DNA from 2 places in the Arthrobacter sp. zg-Y1171 genome. Region 2 is predicted to be linked to the other one. Evidence: predicted binding sites of a transcription regulator. Region 2 holds the regulator's gene; the other holds the start of a gene.
What was found. The regulator LexA, encoded in region 2, represses DNA repair genes until DNA is damaged. The targets are predictions, from matches to a motif close to TCGAACANNTGTTCGA.

Region 1: the regulator LexA is predicted to act here: its motif matches at 5,424-5,439, upstream of N2L00_RS07715 (HNH endonuclease signature motif containing protein).

What each region holds. Positions count from the first base shown of each region.
Region 1 covers NZ_CP104264.1:1,635,522-1,647,603, forward strand. Annotated here, with positions in the region: gene N2L00_RS07695 (YqjF family protein) at 1-97, shown strand, start outside; gene N2L00_RS07700 (hypothetical protein) at 50-625, opposite strand; gene N2L00_RS07705 (alkaline phosphatase) at 767-3,112, opposite strand; gene N2L00_RS07710 (L-threonylcarbamoyladenylate synthase) at 3,225-3,845, opposite strand; gene N2L00_RS07715 (HNH endonuclease signature motif containing protein) at 3,953-5,275, opposite strand; gene N2L00_RS07720 (zinc-ribbon domain-containing protein) at 6,060-6,293, shown strand; gene N2L00_RS07725 (ribonuclease J) at 6,560-8,191, shown strand; gene N2L00_RS07730 (transglycosylase domain-containing protein) at 8,541-10,592, shown strand; gene N2L00_RS07735 (alpha-amylase family glycosyl hydrolase) at 10,691-12,037, shown strand; gene N2L00_RS07740 (SDR family NAD(P)-dependent oxidoreductase) at 12,034-12,082, opposite strand, start outside.
Region 2 covers NZ_CP104264.1:1,200,057-1,212,138, reverse strand. Annotated here, with positions in the region: gene rplT (50S ribosomal protein L20) at 1-10, opposite strand, end outside; gene rpmI (50S ribosomal protein L35) at 130-324, opposite strand; gene infC (translation initiation factor IF-3) at 434-1,456, opposite strand; gene N2L00_RS05650 (DUF1844 domain-containing protein) at 1,847-2,275, shown strand; gene N2L00_RS05645 (MFS transporter) at 2,384-3,694, opposite strand; gene N2L00_RS05640 (SseB family protein) at 3,728-4,576, opposite strand; gene priA (bifunctional 1-(5-phosphoribosyl)-5-((5-phosphoribosylamino)methylideneamino)imidazole-4-carboxamide isomerase/phosphoribosylanthranilate isomerase PriA) at 4,579-5,328, opposite strand; gene N2L00_RS05630 (hypothetical protein) at 5,351-5,509, opposite strand; gene hisH (imidazole glycerol phosphate synthase subunit HisH) at 5,518-6,156, opposite strand; gene hisB (imidazoleglycerol-phosphate dehydratase HisB) at 6,153-6,770, opposite strand; gene N2L00_RS05615 (histidinol-phosphate transaminase) at 6,890-7,990, opposite strand; gene N2L00_RS05610 (LysM peptidoglycan-binding domain-containing protein) at 8,098-8,544, opposite strand; gene lexA (transcriptional repressor LexA) at 9,006-9,812, shown strand; gene N2L00_RS05600 (ATP-dependent DNA helicase) at 9,922-11,967, opposite strand; gene hflX (GTPase HflX) at 11,960-12,082, opposite strand, start outside.

The DNA of each region.
Region 1 (12,082 bases), 440 kb from region 2:
GCCTGCGGCCGGGCTTCCCGTTGAAGGGCCGCCGGACACCGTGCATTACTCACCCGGTGTGCGCACCTTCTTCGGCCGTCCGCGACGGATTGCCTGAGCCGGCCAGTTCCCGGCGCAGGCCGCGTTCGCCCTGCCGCATCAGCAGCGAGTGGGCTGCGGTGAAGACCGGCCGTGCCACGGGGGTGAGGAGGCGCATCCAGGGCCGGGTGGGCCGAACCCTCCAGTCGATGTCCATCCGGGTCTGCGCCGCGCCACCGGGGGCGTTCCCGGGAGCGGCCGCCGGCACGGGGAACAGGCGGATCCGGCCGGTGCCCGCCAGGTCTCCGCCGGCGTCGAACTCTATGATCCGTGGCCGGGCCGCGGCGGTCGGGTGGATGGTGATGGACAGGTGATAGCCCAGTGCTGCACGGAAGCGCAGACGGACGGTAGTGGCCAGCAGTTCCGCAGTCGGGTCTGCGGTTTCGGCGTCTGTGGTTTCGACGCCCGGATCGGTGGCGAGGTCCTGGAGCGTGCAGCCGGGCCACCAGCGCGGCCAGCTCATGTCCGGGCTGGCCACGGTCTCCCACACCGTCTCCGGGGTCGCGTCGAGCAGCCAGCTGGAGGGGAGGATGTAGAGACCGGGCATTACTTCAGCATGCCATCCGGGATCCGGCGGGCCGAAACGGGATGCCGCGGTGGCGAAACAGACTCGTGCCGGGACCGAGGCTTCGGTCCCGGCACGGTGTCCGGTGTTATCGATCCTTTGCTGCCGCAGTCCTTGCGGAACTCAGCGGCGGTAGGCCCGGGGAAGGTCGAAGCCCCGCTCTTCCATTACCGCGCGCAGCCGGGTGGGGTAGTCGGTGATGATTCCGTCCACGCCCAGGTCAATGAGCCGGTGCATGTCTGCCACCTCATTGACGGTCCAGGGGATGACCGGCATGCCGAGTGCGTATGCCTCGGCAATCATCTCGGCAGTGACCGTGGTGAAGATGGGGGAGAGCACGTCGTAGCCCTGGGCCTGGGCGGCACGGACAACGGACCCGCCGAAGTCATCTATATCGATTCCGCCCAGCTGCGGGGCTGCGCCCGGCTGGCCTACGCCGAGGTCCGCCGGCGTGCTGGCCAAAGCCACCCTCGTCAGTTCCGGGGCGATCCGCTCGAGCAGGTTCAGGGTGGACCAGTCAAAGGACTGGATGGTGGTGCGGCGCTCCCGGTTCGCATCGCGGACCACGTCCACCACCGCCTCGGTCAGGGCGACACTGCGCGGCCCGCCGGCCTGGCCTTCCTCGACCTTGGTTTCGACATTGAACTGGATTTTGCGTGCACCGTACTCCCGGGCGAGGCGATAGACATCGCTCAGCTCCGCAATCCGGTTACCCTCCGCAACATCCTGCTCCGGGTAGCCCGGCAACTGCTGGTAGCCGCAGTTCAGGGTCTGGAGCTGCAGGAGGCTCAATTCCGCTACGCGGTCGCCCACGTAGGGGAACTCCGGATCCCCGGAAGTGGCAGGGGCCGTATCAGCGCACTTTGTGGCCAGGATGATGTCGTCATGCCAGACAATCACCCGGCCGTCCTCGGTCAGGTGCGTGTCCAGTTCCAGTGTGGTGACGCCCAGTTCCAATGCGTGTGCGAAGGCCGCCAGGGATTCTTCGGTTACTTCGCCGCGTCCGCCGCGGTGCGCCTGTAGGTCAAAGTCCCGTTCCGTGCCGGAGCGCATCACCGAAGCCATGACTTCGAAAATCCGGGTGTTCTCATAAACGCCCGTCAGCATCTCGGCGCCGGGTCCCATGGCGGTCAGGGGCACGTCGTCGCCCGTATGGCCGCCGGTGGTCCAATCGATCTGGAACTGCTGGTCGGAGTTGGCGACGTCGAACGGTCCTTCCTGCACCGGGCTCTCCGGGTTGGAAGCATCACCCAGCGGTTCGATGGTCATACCGCCGGTCTGGTGGTCGCCCACCGTGATCAGCAGGGTATTCCCGTCCTGCTCGGCGAACTCCTTGGCCAGGGCGACGGAGTTGTCGAACTGGATGCCGGACTCAATGGTCAACGCCCCGTTATTGACATGGCTCATGGCGTCGATGCCCTCTTCCTCCACCATGAGGAAGAAGCCGTTGTCATCCTGGTTGTTGTTCAGGACGTCAATGGCTTTCCGGGTCATTTCGGTCAGCGGAACTGTGGGCGCGTAAGCCTCTTCGACGTCGTCGCCGTACTGGAACATCTCCTCGTTGGCGAAGAGCCCAAGGAGCATGTCGCCCTCTGCCGCCTGCAGGCCGGGCAAATCCCAGACGTATTCATACCCCAGGTCCTGGGCCTCTTCCACCAGGTTGCCCTCGGTGCCGGCGCTTTCCTCGGAATCATCCTCTGCGGGATTGTCGGGGTACCTGCCCGGGTTGCCCGCCGGGTACCAGTAATCCTCACCGCCGCCCAGGATCACCTCCGGGTGGGAACTGCGCAGGAACTGGGCAGCGATGGCGCTCTGCTCATCCCGATCCAAAACGTGCGAGCCGAAAGCGGCCGGGGTGGCATCCGTAACCTGGGCGGTGGTGACCAGCCCGGAGGACTTTCCGAGCCGTTCGGCGATTTCCAGTGCCGAGGTCACGGGCTGCTGCTCCAGGTCCACTCCGATGGCGCCGTTGTAGGTTTTCACCCCGGTGGCCATGGAGGTGGCAGCGGCGGCCGAGTCGGTGATGAAGGTACCGGGATCCGCGGAGTTGGTGTGGACCCGGCCCACCTCGGGCAGCGAATCCATGGCCAGTTCCCCGGTCAGCCCTACCGACGCGAGCCGGATGGCGTCGCGTTGCGCCGTCCCCATCCCGTCGCCGACCATCAGGATTACGTTGACGGCGTCGTCGTTACCGTGTCCGCCGCCGTCGTCTGTCGGCGTCGGGGTCGGGGTCGGCGTCGGGGAGGGTGTCTCCGTATGGGTCGGGGACGGTGTTCCGGTGGGGGTCGGGGTGGAGGTAGGAGTCGGACTTGTGGTGGGAGTGGGTGTGGAAGTCTTTGTGGGCCCGGGGGAGCCGGTGGGATGGCCGTTCCCGCCGCCTATGCCCGGAAGCCCGGTACCTACGCCGCATCCTGCCAGGACGCAGATACTCAATATCGCCGTCGATAGTGTTTTAGCCGTCTTCTTCATGTGGTTTCCCCTGCGAGTGCCTAGCGATGGTTCCCCCTGACGCGTGCCAGACTTCGTGCGCGCCAAGGGAGAGTCAACCGCAGGAACCAATAAAGGTTCCGGGCCGCCGGGGTTACTCGAAGGGTGTCGGATCTCCGGTGCCGCGCCGCACGATTTCGGGCGAGTCACCGGAGAAATCGATGACTGTTGTCGGCTCCGGGCCGCAGAACCCGGAATCGATGACGGCGTCCACCTGGTGGTCCAGGCGTTCCTTGATTTCCCAGCCCTGGGTCATGGGATCCTCATCGCCGGGCAGCAGCAGTGTGCTGGAGAGCAGCGGTTCGCCGAGGCCCTCCAGGATCGACTGCACCACCGTGTTGTCCGGGATGCGCACGCCGACGGTCCGCTTCTTGGGCTGGAGCAGCCACTTGGGCACTTCTTTCACCGCCGGCAGGATGAAGGTGTAGCTTCCGGGGGTGGCGGCCTTGATGCTGCGGAACACCGAGTTGTCCAGCTGCACAAACTGGCCCAGCTGCGCGAAGTTGCGGCAAACCAGGGTGAAGTGGTGCTTATCGTCCAGCTGGCGGATCTGCCGGATGCGTTCCAGCCCCTCACGGTTGCCCAGCTGCACTCCCAGTGCATAGCAGGAGTCGGTGGGGTAGGCGATCAACCCGCCGGATTCGAGCAGATTCACAATCTGGCCGATGGCCCTGGGCTGCGGGTTTTCCGGGTGTACGTCAAAGTATCTGGCCATCTCCCCAGCCTACCGGTGGCCGTCGCCGACGGGGACTGGCCGGGTCCGAGAGCCGGCGAGCGCTGGGGAGATTCCGCGAGCGCCGGGAGACCCGGTTGTGCCCCCAGCTATGCCGCCTGGATCAGGTCCACCACTATCCTCTCGACTGCAGACAGGCCGTCCTCAATAGGAGTACCTGCCAACGGTGGCGCAGTGGAGCTGTATGTGTGTCCGGTTGGGGTGGAAGTTTCCACGGTATGGGCGAGTATCGCGGGTAAGCCTTCCATGCCTCCGCCCGCCGCACCTGTTACGGCCGCTGAGCCGGGAGGTTTGCTTGCCTTTGCGGACCACCCCGGCGCTTCCTTAGCGTGGTTGCACGCTTCGCAGAGTCCCTGTCCGTTCCCGACGCTGGTGGGACCTCCGTCGCTGTGCCGCCGGACATGGTCGAACTCCCGGATTGGAGCACCGCACCACGGCATCCGGCAGGTAGAGTCCCGTGCGGCGATGAACCGGGCCAAGGAGGTCGGGAACAAACGTGCGCGAGAATCCATAGCGACCAGCTCACCGGTTGCCGGAGCCATGTACAGCCTGCGGATGAAGGTCTGGACATCCCTGGGTGGTCTGTCGCTCCGATCCTGGCGACGTCCCCTGCTCGCGTTCTCCTTAGCCCCACCCCGGTTGCGGACCAGATCCCTGGCCCACTGCGCCGGAACGGGGCCATAGCCGGGGACGAATGCCGGCTCTGACTCTCCGGCAAGCAGTGTCCGGTCCGTCATTACCAGCTGGACCTCCACCTTCATGGAGTCCGCCTGTGCCTGACCGGTGATTCTGCCTACCAGCGTGTCCGCCATGATCTGGCCGCGGGTACGCCCGTCCCCGGCCGCTGTCAGCCGGTCTGCCTCGCGAGCCAGGGCCGCGTACACGCCTACCCCCTGGGCGACCGGCAGAAGTCCCGTCAGGTACGTCATGGTGTCCGGCGCGGGACGGCAGGAAACGAAACGTTCGGATGCAGCCTTGGCAGCCCGGTTCACGGCAGCCTGTGGATCCAGCCGGTAAGAAGCTGCCCTGGCGCGGGAAATGAGCTGCCGATCTCCCAGGGATTCCAGCAGCTCCGGATCTCCGGCCACTTCCACATCCACCCGCTGCCGGTCTGCTCTGCTCAGGCACGCGGTTTCACGCACCAGCAGTGTGGCCCGCCATTCGCTGATCTTTCCGTGGCTCAGGGCGTAGAGGGTGCAGGGCATGTCCTGGGTCAGGGCCTTGGCGAACCCCAGCAGGCGCCCGCCGCGGTTGGCGGATTCCCTCCGGGCCAAAGCTATCTGCGAGGCCACGCCCCAACCCTGCTTGTCACGGGATACTCCCTCCACCGCCTGCTTCCTCCGCTGTGAGGCGTCAAACGCCGACGCGGCCCGGACCTGCGCTGCCGATGCTGCTGCCTTCAGCTCTTCCAAAGCTCGAATCCGGTCGATTAGCTCTGTGTCCGGCTGAGGCGCATACTCAGCGTCGCCCTCCTCACTCAACACGCCTACCCACGCGTTCACCAACGCGCTACTGACATGGGAAGGGTCAGCAAATAGGTGGTGTCCATCCGGACGATATTCGAACATGTGTTCGAGTCTATCGGCGGTAAGCGGCACGGAGAAGGAGCGAAATACCTGACCTACTACCTGTCTTTGCGGTAACGAAACCAAGATCCTTCGGCGCTCGCAGGCACACTCCGGGACGCCCTTGGAGCCTCCGGCGCTCGCAGGCACACACCCGACGCGACGCAAAGCGACCCGGGTAACGCGTACCGAATGCGCAGCCGTTGTCAGCCGTACGCCCGCGTAGGAGTTTCCGCCGCTAGCCACCACTGCACGGCCAGTCGGACGCATACGGCACGCCACCAGTTCAACCAGCCAGCCGCAGCGCAGCCACAGGGGCCGACGCCGGATCCCAGGCCCGGCGGGCACGGCCGCGTCCAGGCCCATAATCTGCTGCTGGCGTGACGGAAGCGGCCAGCGGGTGTGTCAAGGCAGGGGAGAGGGCGACGAAGAGAAGTTTTGTGGACGGACGACGTCGACCTCCTCCAGTAGCGCGCAGATCCATTTGGGCCGCTGCGCCTCGCCACTCGGGGCGTGCGGGCTCCACGGCGTTCCGCGCCCGAAAGGCATCCAACCCCCTGGTGATAAGCAACCTTAGTAAAACCCGCGTGTCCGCACGCCCCGCCCTGCCGGCGCGACATAGAGTGGTCGGATGTTCGTGCTCATTGGATTCAAGACCGTGCTCTCCTCACTCTTTTCGCGGCCGGCCACCTGCCAGTACTGCGGTGTCTACGGAGAGCAGTATGTGGAAGAGCGCGCCAACCGACTGACGCTCTTCTTCATCCCCGTCTTCACCACCAGCCGCCGCTACGCTTTTACCTGCTCCAACTGCGGGCGCAGCACCGGGATCAACAAGTCGCAGAAGAACGCCCTCCAGCGGAGCTGAACCGCTGCCGGCACGGGAAGAAAACACCCGCCGAACCCTTCCGAGACTCTCCGTGAGGGCCCGGTGTCCCCGGCGCGCCGGAAAAGTCAATAGAATGAAAGAAGCACAACAGCTGCCGGCCCTGTTCTGGCCGCACCACAGACTTCCGGAATGCCGCCGTACGGCTGCCGTTCCAACCTGCAATCCGATCCCCAACGAAAGAACCCTCATCCGTGAATAGAACACCTGCCGTCCTGAAAGCCCCCCGGGAACTCGCCAAGGGAACCATGCGTGTCATGAACCTCGGCGGCCTTGGCGAAATCGGCAGGAACATGACCGTTTTCGAATTCGACGGCAAACTGCTGATCGTCGACTGCGGCGTGCTCTTCCCCGAAGAAGAACACCCGGGCGTAAACCTGATCCTGCCGGACTTCACCGCCATCCGCGACCGCCTGCAAGACGTCGTCGCCGTGGTCCTGACGCACGGCCACGAAGACCACATCGGCGGCGTGCCGTACCTGCTGCGTGAGCGCTCGGATATCCCCATTGTCGGCTCCAAGCTGACCCTGGCGTTCATCGAGGCCAAGCTGAAGGAACACCGGATCAAGCCCAAGCTGATCCAGGTCAAGGAAGGCGACCGCCGCACCATCGGCGGCTTCGACCTTGAGTTCCTCGCCGTGAACCACTCCATCCCCGACGGCCTGGCCATTGCCATCCGCACGGCGGCCGGCATGGCGCTGCACACCGGCGACTTCAAGATGGACCAGTTCCCGCTGGACCGCCGCATCACCGACCTCACCGGCTTCGCCCGGCTGGGCGTGGAGGGCGTGGACCTGTTCCTCACCGACTCCACCAACGCCGAGGTTCCCGGCTTCATGGCCTCGGAAAAGGAACTGGCTCCGGCCATCGACACCGTGTTCCGCACCGCCCCGCGCCGGATCATCGTCTCCAGCTTCGCCAGCCATATCCACCGCATCCAGCAGGTCATTGACGCCGCCGAGCGCTACAACCGCAAGGTGTCCTTCGTGGGCCGGTCGATGATCCGCAACATGACCATTGCCGAGGAACTGGGCTACCTGAAGATCCCCAAGGGCATCCTGGTGGACTTCAAGTCCCTGCAGCGCACCGATGACCACAAGGTGGTGCTGATCTGCACCGGTTCGCAGGGCGAGCCGATGGCTGCGCTGTCCCGCATGGCCAACAAGGACCACCAGATCCGGATCCACGAGGGCGACACCGTGCTGATGGCCAGCTCGCTGATCCCGGGTAACGAGAACGCCATCTACGGCATCATCAACAACCTGACCAAGATCGGCGCCAACGTGGTGCACAAGGGCAATGCCAAGGTGCACGTCTCCGGCCACGCCAGCGCCGGCGAACTCGCCTACTGCTACAACATCGTCAAGCCGCGCAACGTGATGCCGGTGCACGGCGAATGGCGCCACCTCAAAGCTAACGGAGCCATCGCAGAGGCCACCGGAATGGATCCCCGGGACGTCGTCATCGCCGAGAACGGCATGACCGTGGACCTGCGCCGCGGCCGCGCCACGATCTCCGGCAAGCACCAGGTGGACCTGGTCTTCGTGGACGGCGACAGCGTTGGCCACACCACTGAGGAAACGCTGAAGGAACGCATGCAGCTGGCCGAGGAAGGTGCCGTGACGGTGCTGGCCCTGGTCGACGCCGACACGGGCACCATTGCCGAGCCGGCCGAGTTCTTCACCAAGGGTTTCACCATCAAGTCCGAGGACCTGCCCAAGGCCGAGGATGCCGTGGAAAAGGCCCTGGCCAACGCCGGTAACCGCCGCGGCGCGAAGGGCGAGGACCTCGAAGACATCATCGAGCGCGCCGTCGCCAACTGGATGCGCCGCTTCTACAACCGCACCCCGGCCATCACCTCGATTGTCGTCGACGCCTAAAGCGCCGTTGCTGTGAGGCCTTAGGCAACACGCTTCAGCCAACACACAGAAGGAGGGGCCGTAAGTCGCATCAGCGGCTTACGGCCCCTCCTTTTGCACTCCCGGAAGTGCGGGTTTGCTGTGATCTTGTTCTCGCGGGGTTTCCGGGTCGTCCACGCTGCGGGAAGCCCGCAGCGTGGACCGGCAGCTCCCGATCCCAATGCTGGAGCGGGATTCCGTCCTGTTTCAGGACGCCGGGTCCTTCCGTCCCTTACCCGATGTGACCCATACGGTCAAGATCCTTCTCAGGCAATGTCGATAACTTGTACGGATGCGTCCCCCCAAATCCTCATTCCTCGAGAGACTTTCCGTGCCCGGACGGTTAGTCGCGTTCCTCCTCGTCAGCCTGCTGGCCGGCGTGTTGGCAGCCAGCACCCTGATCCCCATGGCGGCGGTAGCAGCCACGGGCACGGACATGGCCGTCGGAGTGCTGGACCAGCTGCCCGACGAGCTGGAAACCGGACCCCTGGATGAGGGATCAAAGATCTACAGCGCCGACGGCGTCCTGCTGGCCACCTTCTATGCCCAGAACCGGGTTCCGGTGGAGCTGGACGAGATGTCGCAGAGCATGCAGGACGCCATCGTCTCCATCGAGGACGCACGCTTCTTCGAGCACAACGGCATTGATTTCAAGGGCGTTGCCCGTGCCGTTGCCTCCAACGCGGCCGGTTCGCACACGCAGGGCGCCTCCACCCTGACCATGCAGTACGTGAACAACGTGCTCATCAGCCGGGACATTGCCTCCGGCAAGGGCGGCAGCGACCTCACCCTGAGCGGCACCAAGGACCTCGGCGACAAACTGCGTGAAGCCAAACTCGCCGTCGCCGTCGAAAAGCAGTACTCCAAGGAAGAGATCCTGGAGGGCTACCTCAACATCGTCCTCTTCGGCGGACAGACCTACGGCGTGGAAGCCGCGGCCCAGAGCTACTTCGGTATCTCCGCTTCGGAGCTGACCCCGGCACAGTCGGCGATGCTGGCCGGCATGGTGCAGTCGCCCAGCCACTACAACCCGTTCACCAATCCCGAAGGAACGCAGGCACGCCGGGACATCGTGCTCGCAGCCATGCTGAAGAACGTCAAGATCAGCCAGGCCGAGTATGACGAAGCGGTGGCGAGTGGACTGGACCTGAACCCGCAGACAGTGACCTCGGGATGTACGGGAGCCGAAACGGCCCAGTATTTCTGCAGCTACGTGGAACAGACCATCCTGCAGTCGGAAGCCTTCGGTGCCGACGTCGAAGAGCGCGCCAAGCTCCTGGCACGGGGCGGGTTGACCATCCGGACCACGCTGGACTCGCGGCTGCAGTCGCAGGCGCAGAAGCAGGTCGAAGCCCAGGTTCCGGTGGGGGATCCCTCCGGGGCCGGCTCGGCCATAGTCTCCGTGGAACCGGGCACGGGCAAAATTCTTGCCATGGCCCAGAACACCGAGTACACGCCGGAGCTGGGCGACGGTAAAACCCAGCTCAACTTCAATGTGGACGCAGACATGGGCGGCACTCCCTACGGGTTCCAGCCCGGTTCCACCATGAAGCCGTTCACCACCGCCGCCTGGCTGGCGGCCGGCCACGGCCTCAACGACACCATCGACGCCACACGTACGTCCTACCCGGCAGGTTTCGACTGGAAGGCCAGCTGCCTCGGTCCGAATGCGGAGTTCGATGAATGGAAATTCAAGAACGCCTCCGAGGGCTACGAGAAGAAGATGACCGTTGCGGACGGCCTGCGGCAGTCCGTCAACACCGCCACCGTGGCGCAGGCAGCCCAGCTCGACCTGTGCGACATCCGGGATACTGCCACCAGCATGGGTGTCCACCGCGCAGTGGACGGTGAACCCCTGGAAGTCACCAGTCCCTCCTTTGTCCTCGGCGGCCAGGAAGTCTCCCCGCTGACCATCGCTTCGGCCTACGCCACCTTTGCCAGCGGCGGCGAGTACTGCACACCCACCGCGCTGACCGAAGTCACCGACGGCTCCGGCAACGCCTACGACGTCGCCGGCGGCGAATGCACCCGCGCCATCAGCGAGGACGTGGCCGCTGCCGTGACGCAGCCGCTGCAGAAACTGGTTGAGGGCTCACCGGGCAGCATCCACCCCATCGGCGTCCCTGCCGCGGCCAAGACCGGCACCACGGACATGTCCGAGCAGACCTGGACCGTCGGCTACACCACCGGCATCGCGACGGCGTCCTGGGTGGGGAACTGGAACTCCTACTCCTCCCTGAATGATCAGGAAATCAACGGCGTCACCCGCTCTTACGTGGACGGCTCCGCGATCGCCGGTGCCCAGTGGACCGACTACATGAGCGCCGTCGCCAAGCTCTACGAAGCGAAGGACTTCCCCTCCGTCCCGGAGGGCATGCTCTAGGCCTGGATGCAGGTGCCGGGAGGAAATTCCCGAAGGTAAGCGTGCTGATGGCAGACTGTAGGGGGCAGTACTCCGCAGCGCGAAGGGATGAGAAACATATGACGACGCCGGACTGGGTGGAGCATGTGGTGTGGTGGCAGGTCTATCCGCTGGGCTTTGCCGGAGCGGAAAAGGCTGCACTCCCGGAGCAGGCCCCGGCGCGGCACGGACTGACGCAGCTGGTTCCGTGGCTCGATTACCTCGTGGAGATGGGGGCCTCCGGCCTCGCGCTCGGACCGGTGTTTGCCTCCGAAACCCACGGGTATGACACCACCGACTATTACCGGATAGATTCCCGGCTGGGCGACGATGCCGACTTCGACGAATTGGTGGCCCAGGCGCACGCACGCGGAATCAGGGTGCTCCTCGACGGCGTCTTCAACCACACCGGCCGCTCCTTCGCCCCCTTCCGCCAGGCGCTCGAGCAGGGCCCGGGGGCGACGACGGCGGACTGGTTCGGTTTTACCTGGCCGGACGGCTGGACGCCGGGAACCGAACCGGACTACAAAGACTTCGAGGGCCACCACCACCTGGTGGCCCTGAACCATGCCGAGCCCGCCGTCGCGGATTTCGTGGCCGACGTGATGAAGCACTGGCTGCGCCGCGGCGCGGACGGCTGGCGGCTGGACGCCGCTTACGCGGTGCCGTCACCGTTCTGGGCGAAGGTCCTGGACGAGGTCCGCACGGAGTTCCCCGACGCGTATTTCGTGGGGGAGTACATCCACGGGAACTACCCGGAGGACGTGCGTGCCGGACACCTGGATTCGGTGACCCAGTACGAACTGTGGAAGGCCATCTGGAGTTCGCTGGCCGAAGCGAACTTCTATGAGCTGTCCGCCGCGCTGGAACGGCACAACACCTTCCTGGACACCTTTGTGCCGTTGACCTTTGTCGGCAACCATGACGTCACCCGCATCGCCAGCCGGCTGGCGCCGTCGGGCCGGCTCGCGCACGCACTGGTGCTGCTGTTCACCCTCCCGGGCACCCCGACGGTGTACTACGGCGACGAGCAGGGCTACCGGGGCGACAAGGAGGACCGCGCCGGAGGGGACGACGACATCCGCCCGTCCTTCCCGGCTTCCCCCGAGGAGCTTTCGGCCGTGGGGCAGCCGCTCTACCACCTGCACCAGGAACTGATCGGGCTGCGCCGCAGGCACCACTGGGTGCATGCTGCCCGCACGCGGGTACATTCGCTCGCCAACGAGCAGCTGGTCTACGAGGTGTTCGACGCCGGCCACTCGCTGTTCGTGGCGATGAACCTCGAGGACACGTCGGTCACCGTGCAGGTGCCCGAAGCTGCCCGGGACGTCCTGGCCGGCGCGGGCGGGCTGGACGTTCCGGGCAGGCAGCTGGCCCTGCCCGCGAAGGGCTGGGCAATCCTCGGCCCGGCCCCGGCTGCCGGCTAGTAGAGCTTGATGGTGCCGCCGTCGGCCATGAGGGTCTGGCCGGTC
Region 2 (12,082 bases):
CACGTGCCACGTGCGTACTCCTTTTGGTAAATCTCCCCGACTTCAAAAAAGTCTCTGCACCTGTTGATCCCAGGCGGGGAAAGCTTGATGGGTGATGCCGGCCCGGACGGGACGGCTATCGGGGACTGGCTAGATGCCGAGCATCTTCTTGATGACCTTGGCGTCCGCCGGTGCCACGAGCTTGTCGTTGGCGAGGCGGCGGGTCAGCGTGGAGGGCTTGTGCTCCAGGTAGTGGCGGCGGTTAGCCTGCTGGCGCTTGAGCTTGCCGGTACCGGTCAGCTTGAAGCGCTTCTTGGCGCCACTGTGGGTCTTCATCTTCGGCATGTCTACCGATCTCCTTTAGGTTTCCGCGGGCAGGCCCGCGGGGCTTCGGACACCTTGCGGGTGCCAGGGCTTATTACTGGACGCCGGAACGAGGCGCAGTGCAGTGAAACTACTCTGCAGTTCCGGGCTTGTTCTGGCCGGTGGTCCCCCGCGAGGAGGACGGCTTGCCGGCAGGCTTCGGTGCTGCGGCAGGCTTGGGCCGGGCTGCAGGCTTGGGCGCAGGCTTTGCCGCCGTCGGCTTCGGAACCGCTGCAGGCTTAGGCGCTGCGGCAGGCTTCGCTGCTTCTGCCGGCTTCGCGGGCTCCGCCGGAGCGGCGGGAGCGGCGGGAGCGGCAGCTTCAGCGGCAGGCACTGCGGCCGGCTTGCTGGCTGCAGCCACACGGCGTGCCTCGGTTGCAGCCTTTTCGGCAGCTGCAGCCCTGGCCCGCTTTGCGGCCTGTTCCTTTTCAGCCTGCTCCTGCTCGGCGCGGGCCTTGTCGGCAGCTTCAGCGGAGGAACCCAAACGCAGTCCATCCGGAAGCAGGTCCGCGAGGCTCTGCGTCATGGGAGCAGCCTTCTCCGAGGTGTTCACCCGTTCGGGTGCCTCCCCGTTTCGAACTGCCTCGTTCGCTGCCTTGGCGTCGGCGCGCTGGGTAGCCCGTCGCGCTTCGGCCTTGGCCTCGGCCTTGTTCTTCACCGGTCCAATGACCATAACCATGTTGCGGCCGTCAATACGCGGGGTGGACTCAACCACACCCACCTCGGCAACATCCTCAGCGAACTTGTTCAGCAGCTTCATGCCCATTTCCGGGCGCTGCTGTTCACGTCCACGGAACTGGATCATGGCCTTGACCTTGTCACCGGCGGCCAGGAAGCGCATGGCGTGTCCGCGCTTGGTTTCGTAGTCGTGGGTGTCGATTTTCAGGCGGAAGCGGATTTCCTTCAGAACGGTGTTCGTCTGGTTCTTCCGGGCTTCGCGTGCCTTGACGGCGGCTTCGTACTTGTACTTGCCGAAGTCCATTAGTTTGCACACCGGAGGCTTGGCCTGCGGTGCTACCTCAACAAGATCCAGGTCAGACTCGGCAGCCAGACGAAGCGCGTCCTCAATCCGGACCACTCCGACCTGCTCACCTGCCGGACCTACCAGCCGCACCTCGGGGACGCGGATCCGATCATTGATTCTTGGCTCGCTAATGTTGCAGCTCCTGTGCTCTTCAAAACGGCTACCGCCTGCAAATGAAGAAGGCCTCCAATTGCAAGCGCAATCGAAGGCCCTGTAGGGGGTCGGCAGCAACTGCTCCGAAGCCAGTTCGAAGGCAGTTAGCTCCCGGAATAAACCGCAGTAATACTGCAGCCCGTCCGGGGCCGACCTGAACCCGGCAACTCTGCCGCCAACGAGGGCGGTCAGGCTGACGCGGGTGGGAGGGGTCTCCGCTTGCATACCGGCGCCGTAGGCTTCCAGGAGGAAAGTGTGATTTTCATCCCGCCCGTGATGGGCATTGAAAGTAACGACAACCAGTCGGTCTGTGACAAGCTTACCAGTATGAGTACCCCACAGAGCAATCCGGCAGGCGAGGCAACCCGCCACTCCTTCCCGGGAACATCAGCAGAGTCCGAATCTGCGGCAGCAGCACAGCAGGAAGTCGTCGAGCAGATGCGCGACATCGCCGAGGTGCCGGCCATCGAAGTCATTACGACGGCGGCCGTGCACCTGATGAGCGCAGCAGCCGTGAAGTGCGGCCTGGCCGAAGGCGATGACGCCGAGGAGCTCAAGGACCTGGACGAGGCCCGCAAGCTGATTACCGCCCTTGCCGGTTTCGTCACCGCCGCCGCTCCGGAGATCGGCAGCCAGCATGCCGGTCCGTTGCGCGATGGACTGCGTTCCCTGCAGCTGGCCTTCCGGGAAGCCTCCGTTATCCAGGATGCCCCGGGCAAGGGTCCGGGCGAAAAGTTCACCGGTCCCGTCAGCTAGGACTTCCCTCCTCCCCCACACCATTGAATGCCCGAAGGGCCTGATGCCGGCAGCTGCCGGTACCGCGGAATCCGCGGCAGGCCCTTCGGGCTTTTTCGTGCCCGGAAGCTAGCTGACCGGAGCCGTGCGCCGGGCGAACCATCGGACCGTAAGCGTCACCAGCACCAGCACCGATGCGGCGCCGCCGGCCATCAGGAAGCCGGACCAGGGGCCTATGACGTCGATGGCCAGACCTGCCACCGGCGCACCCAGTGCGGTGCCGGCGGTCATTGACGAGCCGTACCAACCCATCGCTTCGCCCCGCCGTTCCTCCGACACGAGGTCGGCAACCCGCTCGGATGCCGAGGACAGCACCGGTGCGCAGAGCAGGCCTGCGGGGATGGAAAGCAGCGCCAGGCTGAGGGTGCTGGTGGCAAAAGCCATCGGCATGGTCAGGACGGCCATGGCCAGCAGAAGCAGCATCGGCGAGATCCGCCGGTTCATGGCACCGTAGAGAATCCCGCCGACAGCGGAGGCTGCGCACCACGCCACGAACACGATGCCGACCTCTGACGGGTTTCCGCCTGCTTCCACCAGCGCCACCATGCCGACGTCGGTGCTCGACAGCAGCAGGCCGGCGCCGACGGCGACGGCAAAGACCACGGCCACGCTCGGGGTGAACCAGCCGAAGTTCCCCGCGAGGCCGTTTCGCAGCCTGCCGAACAGGTTCTGCGGCCCGTCCGGCAGCCCCGCACCGGTGAGCTCCATCGGTGCTTCCTGCACGTTTGCCGGGGCCACGGCGACCGCGGCGGCCGCAGCGGCATCCTGCTCGTCTGCGGCGGTCACGGCGTTCCGGGGTTCCGCGGTCCGGGTGGGCGGGTTGAACCAGATCAGCAGCAGTCCCGCTACTGCGGCGGACACCCCTACTGCGGTCAGTCCGATGACGGACGAGCGAGTTGCTATTACCGCGCCCAGGGCAGGGCCCATCATGAAAATAAGCTCGGTGGCGATGGAATCCAGCGCAAACGCGGTGCGCCGCTGTTCGCCGGTGGCCAGGACGCCCAGCGACTGCCGCACCACGCTGAAGACCGGAAGCGTGAACACACCGCCGATCAGCGCCAGAACCAGCAGCCATTCGAAGCTGGCGTGCGGAGCAAGGCTCCAGATGACAGCTTCGGCAATAACCGAGGGAATCAGGGCACGCCTCAGGCCCACGGTGTCCACGCGGCGGCCCCGCCAGGGGGCACCCACTGCGATGCCGATGGTGACGACGGCGGCTACCGCGCCGGCGGCCGCGTAGCCCTTGTCCATGGTGTTGACCACGTGCAGGGTCAGCAGCACGCCGGCGGCGGAATGCGGGAAACGGGCGATCATCCCGATGAGCAGGACACGGCGGATAGGAGCTATCCGCAGCATCTCGCGGTACAGGCCAAAATTCACGGCAGTTCTCTTCTGGCGGCTACGCCGGACGGGTCAGCGCGTGATCTTCAGGTCAAGTGAATCCACGCGCTCAACAAACTCGGGGTTGGCAGTCAGGCGCTGCTGCAGTCCGGCCGCCAGGGCAGAAACGTCCTGCGGATCAAGTCCGGGCGCTAGCTGAAGCACCATTCTAAGCTCAGGACCGGCCCCTCCCCCGGCCACCGGAGTACCGGCGGCGGTCCGCGACGCGGTCCCCGGCCCCTGTTGGAGGGTGACGGCCAGGATCCGCGGGTCCGGCCCGGCGGCGGCTTCGGCCGCCGCGACGAGGCCGGCGTCGGCATAGGAGGGCACCCACTCCTGTTGCCGGGCCAGGGCCCACATGGCCGGGCGCCGCACCACGAAGGTGAACTCGGCTCCCGGGTCGATAACCAGCAGCTGGGCGTCTTCGGCGACGGCTGAGAGTGCGGCACGGTTGGCGTAGACCGCAACCGGCCGGGCTTCGGGATGCCAGTGTTCCAAAGCGTCCACCGAGGTGAACACCGGCAGCGCCTTGCGGCCGTCCGGGGCGTTGAGCGTCACAAGCGCCATATCGGCCTGCTTGTCCGCGGTCAGCCCGTGGTCGGATTCGGCTTCCTCCCCCAGCACGGCGATGATCGGCACGAAGACGCGGGCCGTGGCCAGGGAGGCTACGACTTCCGCTTCGCTTCCGCTCCCGGCAATCAGTTTCGCCAGGGCCGCCGCGTACCCTGCGTCGGTCTGCCCGTTGTCTGAGTCGAAGTTGTGCAGCGGGTTTCCCTCGCCGGCCAGGTCCCGTCCGGACCACGGCCGGCCCGCCGAATCGGTGGGGCCGCCGGCGCCGGCAAGGGCCGCCGCAATGTGGCCCGGTAGTTCGCGTGCTGCCATACCTAGCGTTCCGGGTGCCCGGCGACGTCGAAGGCCTGGGGCAAAGTGAACGCGCCGGCGTAGAGCGCCTTGCCAACAATGGTGCCCTCGAGCCCCAGCGGAACCAGTTCCCGGAGCGCGGCCAGGTCATCGAGGCTGGAGATGCCGCCGGAGGCGACCACCGGACGGTCGGTGCGTTTCAGTACCTCGCGGAGCAGTTCCAGGTTGGGTCCGCGCAGCGTGCCGTCCTTCGTCACATCGGTAACCACGTAGCGGGCACAGCCGGCCTCTTCCAGCCGGGCCAGGACCTCCCAGAGGTCCCCGCCTTCCTGGGTCCAGCCGCGTGCGGCGAGGGTGGTGCCGCGCACGTCAAGGCCGACGGCGATGGCCTGGCCGTAGCGGGCAATGGCGCTGGCGGTCCACCCCGGGTTCTCCAGTGCCGCGGTTCCCAGATTGACCCGGGCGGCACCGAGCTCCAGTGCCTTTTCCAGCGACTCGTCGTCCCGGATCCCGCCGGACAGTTCCACCTTGATGTCCAGGGACTTCACCACACGGCTGAGCAGGTCGAGATTCGAGCCGCGCCCGAACGCCGCGTCGAGGTCCACGAGATGGACCCATTCGGCGCCGTCGTTCTGCCAGGCCAGGGCTGCGTCCAGCGGATCGCCGTAGCTGGTCTCGCTGCCTGCCTCGCCCTGCACCAGTCGCACGGCTTGGCCGTCCGCTACGTCTACGGCGGGCAGCAGTTCAAGGACAGGGGTTTCGCTGAAGGGCATTTGGATGCTTTCGGTGGTGGGGTCAGGAGAGGTCGAGGGTCAGCAGGTACGCGCCCAGCAGGGCCATTCCGGCCAGGACCCAGAAACTGATAACGATGATTTTGGACATGCCCTGGCTGCGGAAGGAAACCGCACCTCCGATGAGCAGTCCGGCCAGGCCCATGAGGATAACGCTCCACATATCGGTGCCTAGCCCAGGGTCTTCAGCCAGTTGTTCAGCAGCGCCGCACCGGCGTCACCGGACTTTTCCGGATGGAACTGGGTGGCCGACAGGGCGCCGTTCTCCACCGCGGCGATGAACGGGCCGCCGTGGTCCGCCCAGGTCACCTGCGGCGGGCGCATGGCCGGCTGGGTGACGTCGAAGTCCCATTTCTGCACCCCGTAGCTGTGTACAAAGTAGAACCGCTCGTTCTCGATGCCCTCAAACAGTGCCGATCCTTCGGGCGGAGTCACGGTGTTCCAGCCCATGTGGGGTACGACGTCGGCGGCCAGCCGCTCGACCACGCCGGGCCATTCGCCCATCCCCTTGGTCCGGACACCGTGTTCCACGCCTTCGTCAAAGAGGACCTGCAGGCCTACGCAGATACCCAGGACCGGCCGGCCGCCGGCTACGCGGCGCCCGATCATGCGGATCGCGTCCACGTCCTTGAGGCCCTGCATTACCGCCGCGAAGGCTCCAACACCGGGCACCACCAACCCATCGGCGTTCAGCACATCGTCAGGCTTGGCGCTGAGCGTGACGTTGGCGCCGGCGTGCTCCAGGGCGCGGACAGCCGACCGGATGTTGCCGGATCCGTAGTCCAGGACAGTGACGTTGCGGGGACTCACAGTGCTCCCTTTGTGGAGGGGATGCCCTCGACGCGCGGATCGGATTCGACGGCTGCACGCAGGGCGCGGGCGAAGGCCTTGAACTGGGCCTCGACGATGTGGTGCGGATCGCGTCCGCCAAGGACCCGCATGTGAAGGCAGATCTGGGCGTGCAGGGTGATGGCTTCGAACACGTGGCGGGTCAGGGATCCGGTGAAGTGTCCGCCGATCAGGTGGTATTCCTGGCCGGCGGGTTCCCCGGAGTGCACCAGGTAGGGACGCCCGGAAATATCGACGACGGCGTTTGCCAGCGCCTCGTCCAAGGGTACCGTGGCTTCGCCGAAGCGGCGGATGCCGGCCTTGGTGCCCAGGGCAGTCTTCAGCGCCTCGCCGATGCTGATCGCGACGTCCTCGACCGTGTGGTGGACGTCGATGTGGGTGTCGCCGGTGGCCCGGACGGTGAGGTCCATCAGCGAGTGCTTGGCCAGCGCCGTCAGCATGTGGTCATAGAACGGCACCGAGGTGCTGATATCGGCGCGGCCGGTGCCGTCCAGGTCCAGCTCGACGAAGACAGACGATTCGCTGGTGGTCCGCTCAAGGCGGGCGGTGCGTCCGGTGGCGGTCTCCACAGTCATGGGGTTCCTTCACGAAGATTGGAAGCGGGGCAATAGGCAAAGCCCCGGCAGGTCATCAGTTTAGTCCCGAACGCCCCGACTCACTGAAACCGGGGTCATCCTGGGTGCCCGGCTTCCGCTCAGGCAGCGAGCAGTTCCCGCAGCCGCGTCAGGAACGCAGTGGTTTCGGCTTCGGTGCCGGCGGTGACCCTCAGGTGGCCCTCGATGCCGATGTCACGGACGAGGACCCCGGCTTCGAGCAGGCCTTCCCATACCGCCCGGGGATTCTCCATACCGCTGAACAGCACGAAATTGGCGTCCGACGGTGCCGGTTCCAGTCCGAGCGCACGCAGTTCTTTCACGATGCGGTCCCGCTGGCCCTTGATGTCTTCCACATTGGAGAGGAGCGCATCGGCGTGCGTGAGGGCAGCATTCGCAGTCGCCTGGGTGATGGCAGAGAGGTGGTAGGGCAGGCGGACCAGCCGCAGGGCGTCCGCAATCTGCGGCGCAGCGGCAAGGTAGCCGATCCGGGCCCCGGCGAGTGCGAAGGCCTTCGACATGGTCCGGGAGATAATCAGCCGCTCCCGGCCAGGGAGCAGCTGCAGCGCACTGGGGGTATCGGCGTGGGAAAACTCTGCATACGCCTCATCAACGACGACGATGGCGTTCGAAGCTTCTCCCGCTTCATAGGCGGCTTCGATCACGTCCAGTTCCAGGGCGGTACCCGTGGGATTGTTTGGGGTGCACAGGATCACGATATTCGGTGCCTGTGCCCTGACCTGCTCCGCAGCCGATTCGGGGGTCAGGGAGAAGTCCCGCTCCCGTGAGCCGGTGACGTACGCGGTGCCGGTGCCGCTGGCGAGCAGCGGGTACATGGAGTACGTGGGCGGGAAGCTCATGGCCGTCCGCCCGGGTCCGCCGAACGCCTGCAGGATCTGCTGGAGAACCTCGTTGGAACCGTTCCCGGCCCAGATATTCTCCGCAGCCAGTCCGTGGCCGAGATATTTGGCCAGGTTTTCCCGCAGCAGGGTGAATTCGCGGTCGGGATATCGGTTCAGGCCGGCGACCACTGATTCAATCTCGGCCAGAATGGCCCGGCGCACATGCTCCGGAAGTCCGTGGGTATTTTCGTTGACGTTCAGCAGGATGGGCACATCCAGCTGAGGGGCGCCGTACGGGGTCAGGCCCCGCAGATCATCGCGCAGGGGAAGTCTGTTCAGGTTTTCCAGCTGTTCGTTCACTTCTACAGCTTAGGACGGACTGCGGTGACGTTGTATTTGAGGGGCTTCCAGCACACCTCTGTTACGGGCACGCAGGTAAGGATCACCGGAGCGCGCTGGCCGGTGGATCAGCGCGAGACCGGGATGTAAATCTGGCTGCCGGCAGGGACGGTGGCGTCCGCCAGGTTGTTGAGTTCCACGATGTCGGCGACCACGGTGCGGGGATCCCGGTCCGGAGCGAACTCGGTGGCGAGCGACCACAGTGAATCCCCGGCGGATACACCCACCTGGATGGTGTGTGTCTGTTCCGGGGAGTCCCCCGAGGCCATGGCCGGTGCGGTGAAGAATCCGATGAAGGCCAGCAGTGCGGCGGCCACGATCATCAGCGGGGCTCCGACCAGGACGAGCCGGCCACGGCGAGTCAGGCGCAGCGGGACAGATGCCTGGGCGTCCGCGGTGGTGGCCATGCGGGCGGGGCCGGCCGCCCGGTCGGGGGAAGATCCGGTGAGGCTCTGCGCGGTGATGCTCTGTGCAGTGATGCTCTGTGCAGTGAGGGGAAGTACGTGTACTGACATGTCAATACCTTTCCGGTCCGAAGAGCAGCTCCGCCGATTCCCCCGCCTCCCGTAAAAAGCACCGGGAAAACAGTGTGGCTCGAAACTGCATTCGAACATCTGGTGGGTCCGCCGAGGTGTCGGTGGACCGTTTTCTACTCAGGGTCGAACATATGTTCGAAGCTGTACTCGAACATTTCTAGCACTTATCTACGAACATTGTCGAGACTCGCTCGAATATATGTTTGAAAATATGCCTGCGCTCCCCTAGCGTTGAACCTGTTGGAAGCGGCTGGGACCAACTAACCATCCGGCACTGACAAAACGGCTTGGCGGGATAGACCACCGCATCGAACCACTGCATCGAATCAACGCACCGCAGTACCTCAGCAACGCAGCACCGCAGCACCGCAGCACCAACCAGATACACCGCTAGAACCATCCGGCCCGCGTCCACGGGCCGACTGTGAAGGGAAGCCGACGTGGCCCGTGTTACCAATGGCAGCACCCCCTCCCCTGCCGCGCCCGCGCCGGCAGGACGTACCAAGGGCCTTACCGCCCGGCAGACGAAGATCCTGGAGACCATCCAGCGTTCGGTGAACGCGAACGGCTATCCCCCGTCCATGCGGGAGATCGGCGACATAGTGGGGCTGGCCAGCCTTTCCAGCGTTACGCACCAGCTGAGCCAGTTGGAGAAGCTGGGCTACATCCGCCGGGACCCCAAGCGCCCGCGCGCCATGGAGATACTGGTTCCGCTCCTGCTCCGCGATGCTCCCGTGCGCCGAGGCAAAGGCAACGCGGGCGACGACGGGAACACCGTGGAGGCTGCTGAGGGTGCAGCAAAGGGCGGCTCCGGCGGCGGCAGCCCACGCACGCAACGTTCCGGCAGCGTCTCCGACCTCACCACCGCAATCGACACCGCGATGGTTCCGCTGGTCGGGCGGATCGCCGCAGGCGGACCCATCCTGGCCGACCAGCAGGTCGAAGAGATGGTCCCCCTTCCGCGCCAGCTCGTAGGGCACGGCGACCTGTTTATGCTTCGCGTGGCGGGCGATTCCATGGTGGATGCGGCCATCTGCGACGGTGACTGGGTGGTTGTCCGCCGCCAGCCCACCGCCGAAAACGGTGACATTGTCGCGGCCCTGCTCGAAGACGAGGCAACCGTGAAGACCTTCCGGCAGCGCAACGGACACACCTGGCTGCTGCCCCAGAACACCCGCTACGAGCCGATCCTCGGTGACGAAGCCACCATTATGGGCAAAGTCGTCTCAGTGATGCGTTCGCTCTAGGCACAAGCTGACCGTCCTGGCCGGACGTAAAGGACCATGCAAAAGCAGCGCCTCCGGTACACGGCGGCGCTGCTCTTTGCTTTCCGGGATCCCCTTTCCCGGGCGGGGTTTACTTCTTCGCGCCCGCAGGTTCCGCGGCGAGCCGTTTCAGTGCCTGAAGCACCACGGAACGGTCGGTGGTGGACCAGAACGGCGGCAGGGCGGCCCGCAGGAAACTGCCGTAGCGCGCGGTTGCCAGGCGTGAGTCAAGCACAGCCACCACTCCCTTATCCCCGGAGGCGCGGATCAGCCGGCCGGCACCCTGGGCGAGCCGGACGGCTGCGTGGGTGGCGGAGACGCTCATGAAGCCGTTGCCCCCGGCCTTGGCAACCGCCCGGGTGCGGGCGGTCATCAACGGATCGTCCGGGCGCGGGAACGGAATCCGGTCAATGATGACCAGCCGGCAGGAGGCGCCGGGGACGTCCACGCCCTGCCAGAGGGACATGGTGCCGAACAGGCAGGTCTCGTCCTCGTCGGCAAACTGCTGGACCAGGGCGGACATGGTGGATTCGCCTTGGCAGAGGATCGGAAAGTCCACCCGCTTCCGCAGGGCTTCCGCGGCTTCCTCCGCTGCACGGCGGGAGGAGAACAAACCCAGGGCGCCGCCGCCGGAGGCCTTGATCAGCGCCTCCAGTTCGTCCAGCTGCTCCGGGGAGGTGCCGCGTCCCGGCTTCGGCAGGTCCTTGGCTACGTACAGGACACCCTGCCGCGGGTAGTCGAAGGGGCTGCCGACGTCGGTCCCCGTCCACTTCGGTGCACCGGCACCCAGCAGCCCCAGGGCCCCGGCCACCGGGCCGAACTCCGCCCCGATGGCCAGGGTGGCCGAGGTCAGCACCACAGTGTGCCCGTCGAACAGGCCTTCGCGCAGTCGGCCGGCCACGGACAGCGGTGCAACGTTGATGGTGGGTGGTGCGTCTTCTTCCGGGGCGGTGTAGCCGGTGCCCGGCGAGAAGGTGCTGGCACGCGACGCCCACAGCACCTCCCCTGAATTCACTGCGTCAAGGATCCGTTCGCACAGTTCCAGGACAGCCATCAGGCGCGAGCGTGCCATCTGGCGGCCGCCGTCGACGGCGTCGGAGCCTTCGGGCTTGGAGTCGGACAGCGCCGTGCGGCAGGCTTCACGCACGGATCCCAGGACCAGCTCCTGGTCTTCGGACAGCCCCGCGGCCAGCAGGCCGGAGGGCACCGGGGCAAACACCGAGTCGAAGGCCCGGCCGGCAGCGGCAAGCGGCTCCATGGTGGCGGACGTGTGTTTGCGTGCTGCGGAGACCGCCGCGGCAATGACTGTTCCGGAGAGTTGTCCGGTAACCGCTCCGGTAACCCTGTCCTGCAGCTCGTGGGCCTCATCGATCACCACTACGTCATAGTCCGGCAGGACGGCCAGTCCCTCGAACGCACTGATGGCCAGCATCGCGTGGTTGGTGATCACCAGATCGGCGACGGCGGCCTTGGCCCGTGCCCGTTCGCTGAAACAGGCCTCCGCCACCGGGCACTTCTGCGCCCCCAGGCACTCCATGGAGGTGACGGACACCTGACGCCAGGCACGGTCGCTGACGCCGGGAAGCAACTCATCCCGGTCACCGGTTTCCGTTTCCTGCGCCCATTCCTGCAGGCGGACGACGTCGCGCCCCAGGGCGGAGGTGGGCCCGCCGGCGGGAGCGGGATGGGAGACAGCCTGCTCGTCGCCAAGCAGGAACAGTGTTCCGGCTTCGTCTTCCTCGGGGAATCCGCCGCCGGTCTTGTGGACGCAGACGTAGTTGCTGCGGCCCTTGAGCAGGGCAACATCCACCTCCCGCGGAAGCTTCGGTTCCAGGGTCTTCAGCAGGCGCGGGAGGTCACGCCCGACGATCTGGGACTGCAGGGCCAACGTGGCAGTGGAGACCAGCGCGGGCTTGCTGCTTTCCAAGGCGTGCGCAATCAGCGGGACCAGGTAGGCAAGCGACTTGCCCGTACCCGTTCCCGCCTGCACCAGCAGGTGGTCGCCGGACTCGATGGCCTCGGCCACCTGCCGGGCCATCTCGTGCTGGCCGGGCCGGTTCTGCCCGCCCATGGCCGCCACCGCAGTGTCAAGCAGATCCAGGACCTGGTCCGGTCCCTGTGGCGCTTTCCTACCCATGGGTCACGAACTGCTCCAGCTCTGCTGCCAGCCCTTCGCGAACCTTCACATGCAGCTGGGTGCCGGCTTCGCCGTGCTCCAGGGAGAGGATCTCGGCGTCTTCCTGGTGCAGGCG